DNA from 4 places in the Alteromonas sp. 07-89-2 genome. Region 3 is predicted to be linked to each of the others. Evidence: predicted binding sites of a transcription regulator. Region 3 holds the regulator's gene; each other region holds the start of a gene.
What was found. Region 3 encodes FliA, which starts transcription of late flagellar genes. Its sites were predicted from a motif close to CTAAAGNTNNNNNNNNNNNNGCCGATA; they were not measured.
Positions count from the first base shown of each region.

Region 1: the regulator FliA is predicted to act here: its motif matches at 2,276-2,302, upstream of F0261_RS18110 (flagellin).
Region 2: the regulator FliA is predicted to act here: its motif matches at 1,389-1,415, upstream of F0261_RS15670 (DUF5610 domain-containing protein).
Region 4: the regulator FliA is predicted to act here: its motif matches at 1,969-1,995, upstream of F0261_RS01635 (VC2046/SO_2500 family protein).

Region 1 is NZ_VTYM01000036.1:758-4,194, forward strand. It holds gene F0261_RS18100 (flagellin) at 1-547, opposite strand, end outside; gene F0261_RS18105 (hypothetical protein) at 607-747, opposite strand; gene F0261_RS18110 (flagellin) at 1,312-2,157, opposite strand; gene F0261_RS18115 (hypothetical protein) at 2,398-3,384, shown strand; gene flgL (flagellar hook-associated protein FlgL) at 3,381-3,437, opposite strand, start outside.
Region 2 is NZ_VTYM01000024.1:132,051-135,487, forward strand. It holds gene fabR (HTH-type transcriptional repressor FabR) at 1-50, shown strand, start outside; gene trmA (tRNA (uridine(54)-C5)-methyltransferase TrmA) at 171-1,268, opposite strand; gene F0261_RS15670 (DUF5610 domain-containing protein) at 1,445-2,758, shown strand; gene F0261_RS15675 (RNA-binding protein) at 2,838-3,302, opposite strand.
Region 3 is NZ_VTYM01000021.1:31,736-35,172, reverse strand. It holds gene flhF (flagellar biosynthesis protein FlhF) at 1-495, shown strand, start outside; gene F0261_RS13935 (MinD/ParA family protein) at 501-1,367, shown strand; gene F0261_RS13930 (RNA polymerase sigma factor FliA) at 1,364-2,095, shown strand; gene cheY (chemotaxis response regulator CheY) at 2,132-2,515, shown strand; gene F0261_RS13920 (protein phosphatase CheZ) at 2,550-3,305, shown strand; gene F0261_RS13915 (chemotaxis protein CheA) at 3,318-3,437, shown strand, end outside.
Region 4 is NZ_VTYM01000002.1:62,143-65,579, reverse strand. It holds gene F0261_RS01645 (DUF6279 family lipoprotein) at 1-187, shown strand, start outside; gene F0261_RS01640 (response regulator) at 266-1,906, opposite strand; gene F0261_RS01635 (VC2046/SO_2500 family protein) at 2,028-2,582, shown strand; gene F0261_RS01630 (rhodanese-related sulfurtransferase) at 2,732-3,437, shown strand, end outside.

The DNA.
Region 1 (3,437 bases), on a different contig from region 3:
CGGCCAAAATGCCTAATCCAGTTGCACTGAAGCCATTTACGCCCGCTCGTGCTAGAGCAGCAGTAGATAGGTTTACCGAAATCGTTTGACCCGCATTTGCACCTACCAAGAATTTTGCTGAGAAATCCCCCGATAAAATGTTAACACCCGCAAACTGAGTAGTTGTCGAGATTCTCGAAATTTCAGTACGTAGCGCCGACACTTCTTTTTGTAGTGCTACACGGTCAGCAGAGCTGTTAATACCGTTTTGAGACTGAATAGCAAGCGTACGAATACGCTGAAGAGCTGTCGTCGTTTCTTGCATTGCACCTTCAGCTGTTTGTGCCAATGAAATGCCGTCGTTCGCATTTCTTACCGCTTGATTCAAACCTTGAACTTGCGAAGTCATACGGTCTGTAATCTGTAGACCAGCCGCATCGTCCGCAGCGCTATTAATTCTGAAACCAGACGATAGGCGCTCAAAGGCGGTACTTAGGTTGTTGCCGGTGGTAAATAATTGACGTTGTGCATTTAATGATGACACGTTGGTATTAACAAATAGACTCATGGGTCTCTCCTAACAGTTTCGAGTATTGCGCTATTGCTTTTATTATCTGCGCGATTGTTTTAAATATTTGGCATAGCCTGTGCTTTAAGTAAGGTGTCAGAGTTAATCTGACGTTTCATTGGCACACTACCGATGAAACTTGCTAAATAGAGAATTTCATTCTCTTTGCTGGCCGGTGGGTTTGATGTTCCAGACCTCAAACCTCTCACTACCTCCTGGCTTCATTCTCGCCGGTTAGCAGCTCCACACCACTTAACAAACCTTTCTTTATATCGCCTTAAATAGAAATTACTTTAGAAAAACTAGCCATTTCATTCTAAGACAAACAAAGCGTTGATTTTCCTAACTTAAATATCCAAGATGACTAAGCAAACTTGAACATAAAACACTTTTATTCGGATGTTTATTATTGTTTTCACCCATCAGAGGAAAAAAACTAACTTTATCTCCCCTTTGTAATAGTTATCGTCCACCTATCAATTTTACTTTAGAAGTTTTTTGATAAATTTTGACGAGCAATAGGAGAACAAGAAATACCTCAATTAAATCAAAACTTTAGACAAGTCAGACCGTGGTGATTTTTTGGAAAGAGAAGAACTATAAGAAAAGTTTTTCAAAGGTGAAAAGGTATCAGCTAGCTGTCATATAACAGGAGGGTTAGCTAAAGGAAATAGAGGAGAATAAATAAAAAGGCTGGTCACGAGGCGACCAGCCTTTCATGTGCGTGGACTAGAGCACTACCTCCTGGCTCCACTATTTAATCATTAACCTAGAAGCTGCAACGCTGCCTGTGGACGCTGATTAGCCTGAGAAAGTACCGTTGTACTCGCCTGCTGGATAATCTGATTACGCGTTAGGTTAGCGGTTTCAGTTGCAAAGTCAGTATCTTTAATTTGAGAACGTGCTGCAGAAACGTTTTCTGAGATGTTACTCAAGTTTCGAATTGTTGACTGGAAGCGGTTTTGAAGCGCACCTAAGTCAGCACGTAGTCCACCGATCGCAGAAATAGCGGTGTCGATATTAGCCAGCATTGAAGAAGCATTATCACTAGTTAATACGTCCGAGCCAGTAATCCCCAAACCAGTCGCACTGAAGCCATTAACACCAGCACGTGCCAATGTAGGGCTAGATAGGTTTACAGAAATTGTCTGACCTGCGTTTGCGCCTACTAGGAATTTCGCAGAGAAATCACCCGATAGAATGTTAACGCCGGCAAATTGGGTAGTCGTAGAGATACGTGAAATCTCAGTACGTAGTGCAGACACTTCTTTTTGCAGCGCTACACGGTCAGCAGAGCTGTTGATACCGTTTTGCGATTGAATGGCAAGTGTACGAATACGCTGTAGTGCAGTCGTAGTTTCAGAAAGTGCACCTTCAGCAGTTTGCGATAGTGAAATCGCATCATTTGCGTTACGTACAGCTTGGTTAAGTCCTTGGACTTGTGAAGTCATTCGGTCGGTAATCTGTAGACCTGCGGCATCATCAGCAGCGCTGTTGATACGGAAGCCTGAAGAAAGGCGTTCAAACGACGTGCTCAAAGAATTACTAACATCAAATAGCTGACGCTGGGCATTCAATGAGGATACATTGGTATTAACGAACATAGACATAAAGTCTCTCCTACACTCTCAGTCCAGCGTTTGCTGGCAGTCGGCCTAACCGACATTTTTGTTTTAGTAGTCATCAAGACCTGAGGGGTAATTGATGAACTGGCTCTCTCAGAAACTGTATCGACACTAATTAGATTCCCTTTAGAAAAAATTACGATTTTTGCCGATAAGCGGTAAGATATTGCCGCGCAATGAAATTAAAGCGCCGCATAACTAAAGGATTTTTAAGGAAGATTTGACGTGAAAAAAAGTTTGAAGCTACTGGATATAAAACGTGTATCAAAGTCTGCAGCGCATTGCGCTTTCACTGATTTGATTGAAAATCCGTTCGACAAAAGTCGTAAAACATTGATGTGTTGCTACCGACAAGCTACTAATCATGTTAGTGCTGACGGTGTGCTTGTTGTATCAACTATTGATAAAGCTTCATTTCAAATTCGCCACAGAGTAATTATTCGAGAGAGTAATGCCGACTTACGAGATCCTAAGTTCTCACACGATGGCTCTCGCCTCATGCTCACTTCCTATGCAAAGACATACCTTGATAATGGCAAAATGGTCACAAAAATGATGACTTATTTCACCACTACGGGCCTATCTTGGTCAGGAGCTAATAGACATGGTAAGAGCGGATGGTGGCTGTGGAACCATACTTGGCATAATTCAGACGCGTATGGCTTTGCATATAATCGACCATCAAATACACTTTCGCTTTATAAGGGTGATCCAACGCGGACAATGCAATTGCATAAGGCAGAAGCGTTTAGCTTAGATAAACACAAAAAGGGCTACCCCAACGAAAGTACTATTCTATTTAATTCTAACGGCGATGCTTTTGCTTTTCTTAGGCGTGATGCCGATACATTCAGCGCACAATTTGGTACGTCAAAACCGCCTTATACCAAATGGAGCTGGCATGATTTGGGTATTTATATTGGCGGCCCTGCTGCTGTGGCGTTAGGTGAAAGCCTGTATATTGTTGCAGGAAGACATGTCGACTGGGACTCTCGCCAATTTACGACCAAAATATGGCTCTTTGATAGCGTAACTAAAACACTTACTGAACTTAATACACTGCCAAGTAATGGTGATACCAGCTACCCTGGCCTAGTGATAGAAAACGATACGCTTTATATGTCCTATTATTCTTGCCATATCGACAATCAAGCAAGAGTCTACATGGCATGTTTTTCTGGCGTAAAAGCTTTAACCTCAAAAACCGCTTAGATGTAATTAAATAAAGATAAATTCGTAACTTGCGGGAATGTAGCAAGCGCAGC
Region 2 (3,437 bases), on a different contig from region 3:
AAGCACAGCTTCGCTTCGTTCAAGTAGGTGCAACGCAAAAAAGCGTATAATTGAATTAGTGGCGATTGGCCTTTTAAGTCCACATCGTTTGCTCTAATCAAAGCAACCTTATTTTAATACGTCTTCATAGGCCTTTGTGACTCCAAAGGCCTTGTCAATTTGTACTAAAACTAGCTTTTGCGTGTAAGTAAAACGCCAGCCTCAATGTGATGAGTAAAAGGGAATTGATCGAATAGTGCCGATTGAGCAACGTCGTGAGTTTCACTTAAAAGCTCAAGATTTTGCGCCAACGTTTCAGGGTTACACGAGATATACACGATATTATCGTAATCCTGAATCATTCTAAGCGAGTCTTCATCTAACCCAGCTCTTGGTGGGTCAACCAATACAGTTGTGAAATTATATGTACTTAGATCAATGCCTTCTAAGCGACTAAACGTACGTTCACCTTTCATAGCCTGAGTGAATTCTTCAGCGGCGAGTCTTACGATCTTCACATTATTAAGCTGATTTTGTTCAATATTAAACTGCGCAGCTTGTACAGAGGGCTTGGCTATTTCGGTCCCCACAACATTATCGAAGTGAAGCGCTAGCGGCAGTGAGAAGTTACCTGCACCGCAATACATCTCCAGTAAATCGCCAGAGAGCGGCTTTACGCAATCTAGTGCCCATTCAATCATGCTACAGTTCACTTCGGCATTGGGCTGAGTGAAGCTATTTTCGATATGCTTAAATATGAATTCTTTGCCATTAACGGGTAAGCGCTCAATAACAAAATCGTTGTCGATAATAAGCTTTTGTTTTCTCGCACGGCCGATGATGTTTACTTTCGGAAAGTGAGCCTCGAGTTTCGCCTTTAATTCTTTTGCAGCCTCTTGCCACTTCTCATCTAGTTGACGATGGTATAAAAGGCTGATGACAAGCTCGCCAGATAGTGCAGAAAGATAATCGATTTGAAAAAGCTTCTTTCTTAGCGCTTCATTTGGTCTTACTTCTTTTAACAACAGCGCCATAGCATCGTTTATTGCTTTACAAGCAGGAGGAAAGCTATCTACGCGATACTTCTCTTTTGTTTCCTGGTTGAACATGATGTGAAACAAATCATCGCCCTCATGCCATACTCTAAATTCGGCGCGCATACGGTAGTGTGTTGGTTGCGATGGAAATACGGTTAAGTCAGGCGCATTGAACGGAGAAAGTAACGCAGTAAGACGTTCTACTTTTTCGTCCAACTGAGCTTGATAGCGTTGTTGTTCGGTCGCGGTCATAAAATTCTCCATTCAATGTTGAGGTCGCGAATTGTAGTCCCTTATAAAATAACTGCAACATGCGCTATCTACTTCTGCATTATTATCAGGAACGACCTAGTAAAAAAAGCTGTATTAAAATTAAACAATACTGATTCTTTGCCGATAATAAGATTGAGGATAGTGAGGATCAAATTATGAACGTGGGTCAAATTAAGGCTTTTATGGGCGACCAGAAGGTCGATCAAAAAGCAGATCAAAAGGCATCAGTTCACCCGAACGAAATGTTGAAAAAGCAGTTACAGCAAGAAGGATTGCAGCAAGCGGCTGAGTTTTCTAAACAACAAGCGGCATCGGTATCTGTTTCCAGTAGCCAAACTAGCATCGGCTTACGTGTGGTGAGTAGCAGCCTTAACCAAGCGTTAGTTATAGATGGCCAAAAGCCACAAGAAGCCAAAGAGAAAAGCATTGAAGATAAGTCGAACAGTTTGTTCGACTTTGAAAAAGTTGCCAGAAACGTACTTAAGTTCGTAGGTGGCGTCATTAGAGGTGCGGCAAACGGTGGCGCCAGCGATGAAAAGCTTAATGGCTTATTTAGCCAAGCGAGAGAAGGCGTAAGCCGTGGATTCGCTATGGCTGAAAAAGACCTCGCTGGTTTTATGAATGAAGAGATTGAGCAAGGAATGACAAAAAGCCGCGATCTCATCGATACAGGAATAAACGATCTGGAAACTGACATATTTGGTCGCCAGCAGCCGAACGCTGTAACGCTTTCAGCCTTAAACGCGGTAGCTGCATCGGATGAGAAAAGCGGAAGCTTGCTGATTCGAACTAAAGATGGCGACGAAGTGAGTTTTAGTTTTGAGAGTCTTCGCTCGTTCCAAGCGTCTCAACAACTTAATTTCCAAGTGCAGGCATCTCAGGAGCAATCAGGCGGTAGTGGCGAGCAAGGCGAAAACAATTTTTCAGCGTCATACCAACAACAAACTTCGTACCAATACTATGAGCGAAGCGGTATTAGCTTTTCATTGAAAGGCGAGCTTGATGAAGATGAGTTAGAGTCGATAGCTGATTTGGTTGGTCAAGTTCAGGATCTCGCCGACACCTTTTACAGTGGTGACATCGACAAAGCATTTGAAGAAGCGTTAAGTTTAGGCTTTGACGATAAAGAGTTAGTTGGCTACGCGTTACAGTTAAATAGAACAACACAGACCGAAGTACTAAAGACGTATGAGAACATCCAACATTACAATGAAGACAAAAGCGATAATTCGAAGTTTGGAAATGTGGTTAGCCCTATTGCGCAATATCTAGAAAAGATGATGGATACTTTTGCTAATGCCGAAAGTACGTTAGAAAGTAACGAAGACTATAATACCTTAATAGGTGGGTTGATTAATGAGATGAAAGACGTGCAGGTGCCAGATCTTGTAACTGCTATAAATAGGTTTCACGCTTTCAATCAAACGTTACTTAATGGACTTCCTCAATCTGCTGAGACAAGTGAATAACTAACTATTTACTAATATAAAAGCCCGGTAGCGACAGCTAACCGGGCTTTTTTATAGCCTATAAACCGTACTCACAAAATTATGCGTGTTCGACTTTGTCCTTTGCAGGGCGAACTTTTAGGGTTCGCTCCTGGAAGATTGAGTCGTTAGTTTTATCGATAACGCTGTTTAAGTCGTCAGTTACAACTTCGATAAAACCGTATCCTTTTCTTTTTCCAGTTTTACGATCCTTCATTAAGCGAACCGACTGTACTTCAATAAAGCTACTGAAGTATTCCTTTACTGCGTTCTCGTTTGCTCTATAAGGCAAATTACCCACATATAAAGTTTCTACTGATCCGTCATTAGAATGTGCTCTGGCATCTGAGGAAGATGGACTTTGAATAAGAGACGCTAGCCAAGGAGTAACGATACCGCTGATCAGCAGAGCTGCTGAGACGGTCAGTGGAACATGGACGTTTAAACTAGCAGAAGAAAATAACAAGTAACCTGCAATTGCAAAAATAGCGCTAATAACAGCGCATTGAATAAAGCCTACTTTCATATACCTACCTTTCTATTGTTTATTATGGTGTTGGAGGCTGTATATAGTTTACTCATTTGTAACAAATTGAACAATAAAATGTGAAAAAACTAGTCTAAAGATGGATTGAGTCGCTAGAAATGATGCAGAAATGAG
Region 3 (3,437 bases):
CTAGCGACATACGGAAAGATTATTGGCTGCACGGTGAGAAAAGCGCAGACTAGTGAAGAACTTGCGGATTTATTATTCCAACTTCGTCATAAGCGACTAGTATTGATTGATACGGCTGGATTTAGTCAAAGAGATAGTCGATTAATTAAACAAATTAAGCAGTTTGATAACGGACAAATGCCAAATGTTAAAAAATATTTGGTAGCGCAAGCAAATACGCAATATCCTGCTTTGCAGAGAATCATTCAAGCGTATGATGATATTGAACTAAGTGGCTGTATTTTCACAAAGTTAGATGAGTGCTACTCTTTAGGAGAGGTGCTTAGTGCAGCGGTTGAATACCAATTACCGGTTAGTTATGTCACCGATGGTCAAAAAGTACCTGAAGACATTAAGATTGCAGAAGCGAAATCTTTGGTTTCCGCTGCTGCAAAGCTTTATAAAAAGTACGGTTTGAATCATACTAGTGGTAACAACGCAATTAAAACAGCATAAGCAGTATGATTGACGACCAAGCGAGTAGCTTAAGAAAAATGAAGCAATCACGGTTAATCAAAGTAATCGCCGTCACCGGTGGCAAAGGTGGCGTAGGTAAAACAAACATTACATTGAACACCGCTATCGCCATGGCGAAGCAAGGTAAACGTGTAATGGTTCTCGATGCGGACCTCGGTCTTGCTAACGTAGACGTTATGTTAGGTTTGCGTGTTGAGAAAAACTTATCCCACGTGCTTTCCGGCGAATGTACACTTGATGAAGTATTAGTTACCGGTCCGCACGGAATAAAGATTGCCCCTGCCACATCAGGCACGCAGTCGATGGCAGAATTGTCGCCAACGCAACACGCTGGCCTAATTCGAGCCTTTAGTGAGCTGCGCTCGCAAATTGACGTGCTTATCGTTGATACAGCGGCAGGTATTTCAGACATGGTGTTGAGCTTTTCAAAAGCCTCACAAGACATCATGGTCGTTGTGTGTGACGAGCCTACTTCATTGACAGATGCGTATGCATTGATAAAAATTCTGAATAGAGAGCACGGTGTTTTCCGCTTCAAAGTTGTGGCTAATATGGTGCGCGACGTGCGAGAAGGCCAAGAGCTATTTAGTAAATTAAGCAAAGTGACAGGGCGTTTTTTAGATGTTGCACTAGAATTAGTGGCGACAGTACCGTTTGACGAGAACATTCGTAAAGCAGTACGTAAACAAACTGCCATTGTCGATGCTTACCCAGGTTCACCGGCAGCCGTTGCAATAACACAGTTGGCAAGTAAAGCCTTAACATGGCCTATTCCAGCGCAGCCAGGTGGCCATTTAGAGTTTTTCATTGAACAATTAGTTGCAGAAAAAGCCGTAGGAAGTCAGCGTTGAACAGCAAGGCAGCCGCTTATCAACAACAAACCGATAAAGCGCAGTTAGTCGAAAGACATGCGCCATTGGTTAAGCGTATAGCGCATCACTTGATAGCGCGATTGCCGGCTAGTGTTCTTGTAGACGATTTAATTCAATCAGGCATGATTGGATTATTAGAAGCCGCGCGAAACTTTGATGGTTCAAAAGGAGCCAGCTTTGAAACGTTTGCCGGTATTCGCATTCGCGGTGCTATGCTAGATGAAATTCGCAAAGGGGATTGGACACCGCGTTCAGTCCACCGAAATGGCCGAGCGATCACTGAAGCAATTTCGCAAGTAGAAAGCGAAACAGGCCGCGATGCTAGAGATTCTGATATTGCTGATAAGCTTAATGTAAGCTTGCAGGACTATCACCAAATGCTTAATGAAGTAAATGCCGGAAAGCTGGTAGGTATTGAAGATTTAGGTGTGTCAGAAGATGTTATTTCGACAGAGCAAAATCGAGGTAGCGACGCACCACTGGAAGATTTGATGCAAGGCGCTTTCCAAAAAGCGCTTGCCCATGCAATTACGACATTACCTGAAAGAGAAGCGATTGTACTTTCGCTGTATTATGATGAAGAGCTGAACCTAAGAGAAATTGGGGAGGTTCTTGATGTAAGTGAATCGAGAGTCAGTCAAATTCACAGTCAGGCCATGTTAAAACTCAAATCACGAATGAAGTCGTGGCAAGCTGACGAAGAATAGAAATTAATAACAATTAACCCCTCACTGGAGGCTATTTTGGACAAAAGCATGAAAATTCTCGTGGTCGATGATTTTTCTACCATGAGACGTATCATCAAAAACCTACTTAAAGATTTGGGTTTTTCCAACATCCAGGAAGCGGATGACGGAAGTACTGCATTGCCTATGTTGCAGCAAGGTGATTTCGATTTCGTAGTTACCGATTGGAACATGCCTGGAATGCAGGGTATTGACTTGCTTCGCGCGATTAGAGCCGATGACAAGCTCAAGCACCTACCAGTACTTATGGTTACTGCTGAAGCGAAGAAAGAGCAAATTGTTGCCGCCGCGCAAGCAGGTGTTAATGGCTACGTTGTTAAGCCGTTCACTGCAGCAACACTTAAAGAAAAATTAGATAAAATATTCGAACGTTTAGGTTGATCCAGACGCTCACCAGAGAAATGAGGTTTACTGGATGTCAACGAATGTAAACGTTCCAATTTCGTTGGAAGAAGCAAAACAGCTTGTCACCTACCTTGAAGAGGGTGACAACGCTTCAGCCAATGCCCTATTAGAAGCGGCCTCAATGAAAGAAAACGTTGAGTTGTTTGCCGAAGTAGGGAAACTGACGCGTCAGCTCCATGACGCGCTGAATAATTTCCAAATAGACGACCGCATTAAAAATCTCGCGACCGATGATATTCCCGATGCACAATCCCGCCTAACCTACGTAATTGAAGAAACTGAAAAAGCTGCTAATACTACTATGGATGCCGTTGAAGCGAGCATGCCTATAGCTGAAATGCTGTCGGCGCGCATCGAAAAGGTTATGCCTGAGTGGAAGAAGCTGATGAATCGCCAAATAGAGTTGGGAGAATTCAAGGCTTTATGCGCAGACTTAGACGAATTGTTGGAAGAAGGTTCGGCACAGTCAGCTAAACTTACACAGTTACTTACAGAAGTATTGATGGCTCAAGGTTATCAAGACTTAACTGGTCAGGTTATTCGCCGCGTTATCGACTTGGTTAAAGAAGTGGAAGACAGCTTAGTTAACATGCTTACCATGTTTGGTGAACGCGACGGTGCAGAACAAACTAAACCATCTAGCGTTAAGGCCGATAAGGTTGATGGTGTAGAGGCAGAAGGCCCTATCATTGATGCCGATAAGCGCGACGACGTCGTGTCAGGCCAAGATGATGTAGATGATCTTCTGTCTAGCTTAGGTTTTTAGGGGAGCGGGCGCATGTCGTTTGATGTTGACGAGGATATATTACAGGACTTTCTAGTTGAGGCTGGAGAGATACTTGAACAATTACAAGAACAGCTCGTTGATCTTGAGAACAATCCTGAAGATGCGGATTTG
Region 4 (3,437 bases), on a different contig from region 3:
GGTGGTTCTCATGCAAAATCCGGATAATTATAAAAGCGATGTGTACAAGCAAAGTAGTGCTCATAATATGACTGTGACTGCAACGCTACTGGCCGAGATATTTTCAACCCTTTCAGAGAAACAGCGTCAAACACTGATTGAAAACGTGGATGAACTAATCGAAACGGTTGATAATTTTATGGATTAGTTAGTAATACTTTGGCCTCGCCGGTTAAAATATGAACAGTAAAAATCTAACAATCTCATAGCTCACCAGTTTTCTAATTCAAAAGCCAATATATTTAGAGAGTTCATCTCTAAGGTTGGTGTATTTTTCTTTGTAAGGCGCCTTAAGTGACATATCGTCAATCAATTTGAACAACCGCTTACACTCGTTAATGAGTTTCATTTCGGCTTTATCTTCTTTGATTGCAATTTGTAGAAGACATTGTAATAGATTAAGCGCAACCCCTGTATTTACAGGAGCAAAGCCTTGAGCAAGGGCAAACGAAGCTTTAGCACGTTCGTAATCTTGCTGCTGATAGTGTTGAATGCCTTCGCGGTTGAACTGTTGATAACTGGCTAAGTTTTTCTGAGCATTGAGGGCTTGCGCATCAAGCATGTTTTGACTGTTTTGGTCGAGCTCATCCTGTCTTGAAGTCAAAAGTGCATTCAACTGTAGCGCATCATCAAACTCACCCAGTTTATACATAACGTTAATACTGTCAGGAATAAACGCGGTAGGAACTTCCGTGTACTTATCATCAAGAAGCGTTTGTGACGTTGTTAAGTGGCGTTTGGCATCAATCAGTTTGCCGTCTATAGCGCTAATTCTAGCGTTGACGATTGTACCAAATATATCTACGTCAAAATCTCTGTCCATTTTTTGAAGATGTTCATCAAACTTTCCTCGTTGCAGAGTAAGTAATGCTTCTTGCTGATACTTATTGCGCTGGCGCTTGTCGTCTGCAAACTCTGCGACATCTAGAAGGCTTCGGATAATACCGCACCAGTGTAAACTTGTTTTATGAACGGTTCGTTTTGATAAATCCCAGATCGCTTGGCTTGAACTCGCTGCAAGCACTAAATCGTCATTTTGCCGACCTATTTCACAGGCTTTGAAATGCCTGGGTAGGGAGTAGGGCGACAGTTTTATTGCCTCTTTTATTGCATCTAGTGCTTTGTCGCCAGCCGTCGTGGCTTGGTGTGCTTGCGCAAGAATATCGTGAGCGTCTGCATTGAACCGATTACGCTTTAGCGTTCTCTTGGCAATTGAAATCGCTTTCTCATATTCCTTTAAAAGCAAGTAAGTTTTTCCAATAGCTATTTGCGCCCACAGCACGGGTTTTCCGTCAATGTAATCACGTAACACATCTAGCGCTTTATCGGGTTGCTCTATACGCCAGTATAGCTCGACTAATAGCTGTTCACAGTGACCTTTATAGTGGGAAGGGGCGTCAAGTAAGGCTTCGATATGGTCGATCGCACTGTTTATTTCACCCTGTTCAACGAGACTAAACGCTTGCTGGAGAAACTGTCTTTTTTGCCACGCACGAACAATACGAGACTTCAGCTGAACTTGAGAAAAGGGCTTAATTAAAAAATCATCGGGTCTACGTTCAATACTGCCCAACACTATCGGTCGAGCGCTATCTGCGCTTATCAGAATGAACACCGATGTGGGACTGATAAGCCTTCGAGTGCGCAACTCTTCAATGAGTTCATAGCCATTTTTGTTGTCAGCTCCCAAGTGTAGATCACAAATGACGATATCAAACTTATGCTTTTTACATAGTGATACCGCTTGTTCAGCAGATGACTTCGTAACTACATCAGATGCGCCCATCGAATGCATCAGCCCCTTTAATAAAAGAAGGAAAGGGCGTTGGTCTTCAACAATCAGTACTTGTTTGTTGCTAAATTGCATTTCAAATCCATGAATGAGCGCGCGATTACTTTATAGGAGTATATCTAATTTTAGATAATAAGCTTAAGAAAAACATTATCTTGCCGAAAACATAAGTATACATATGAAGTTATAAATAAGAATGTCGCAAGAAACTGTCGAGGCTCGTGAGCAAATACCTATTGACCCCAGTATATACTGGGAGCGCAGTGGTGTGCTTGCTAAAGCATCTGCGCAGGGAGCGTTGTTCTCTTTATATCTCGCTATGCAACAACATAGTGTGGCTGAGCCATTTGAAATTGAAGCGGTAGCGTCAGAAACTGATGATAAAAGCAACATCGAATCCAAGCTTGCATCGTTAAATTTTTATAGAAGACCATCGCTAGCCGCTAATGAATGCGAATGGGGCAGAATGCACGTTTTGTCTGAGTTAGTGTCTCAAGACTATGCGGCAGCAAGATTATATTTAAGTATGAATCCTTCTCCACTATCACAAACTGATGATGCTAAACGTCTACCCGACGATGTAGTAGATAATTGTAGTTTGGCAACACAAAAACGGTTGAAAAAGGAATACGCTAACACCGTGAAGGAAGATAATACGCTGCTATACGATATCCTTTCATCACAAGATAAAGAACACCATTCACAACAAGAAAATTCGTCACACTCCACATCTTTTGAGAATATTGCATAGCAGTTATTTCAATTCGTTGTTGCGTGCTAAGTTTGCGTTGACGTACGAGCGCTAATTCGTATCCGCCCTAGTTTTTATCATTCCTTTTTGTTATATTGCGCGCCGCATTTTTGCACTGGTCTTACGCTCCAATCAGCAAAGGTTAAAATATGTCTAAATATATTGTATGCGCAATGTATAAATTTGTTGCGCTTGAAAACTTCAAAGAAATCCGCCAACCGCTTCTCGAAACAATGGAAGCTAATGGTATTAAAGGTACACTTCTTCTTGCCCACGAGGGGATAAACGGTACGGTTTCTGGTACCCGCGAAGGTATCGACGCATTACTTGCTTATTTAAACAGCGACGAACGTATTAATCCTATTTCTTGCAAAGAATCTCTTCACGATGAACAGCCGTTCTATCGCACCAAGGTAAAACTGAAAAAAGAAATTGTGACCATGGGCGTTGAGGGTATTGACCCTCGCAAAACCGTTGGTACTTACGTAAAACCTAAAGACTGGAACGCACTTATTAGCGACCCAGACGTTACGGTTATTGACACGCGAAACGGTTATGAAATTGAAATTGGTACGTTCAAACACGCTATCGACCCTAAAACCGAAACGTTTCGTGAGTTTCCTGAATACGTAGCGAAAGAGCTCGACCCGTCAAAAAATAAAAAAGTGGCTATGTTCTGCACCGGTGGTATTCGCTGTGAAAAATCGACGGCTTATTTGAAAGAGCAAGGGTTTGACGAGGTTTATCACTTAGAAGGCGGTATTCTACAGTACCTTGAAGATGTACCGAAAGAAGAGTCATTGTGGGAAGGCGATTGCTTTGTATTTGATAATCGCGTTGCAGTTAACCACGACT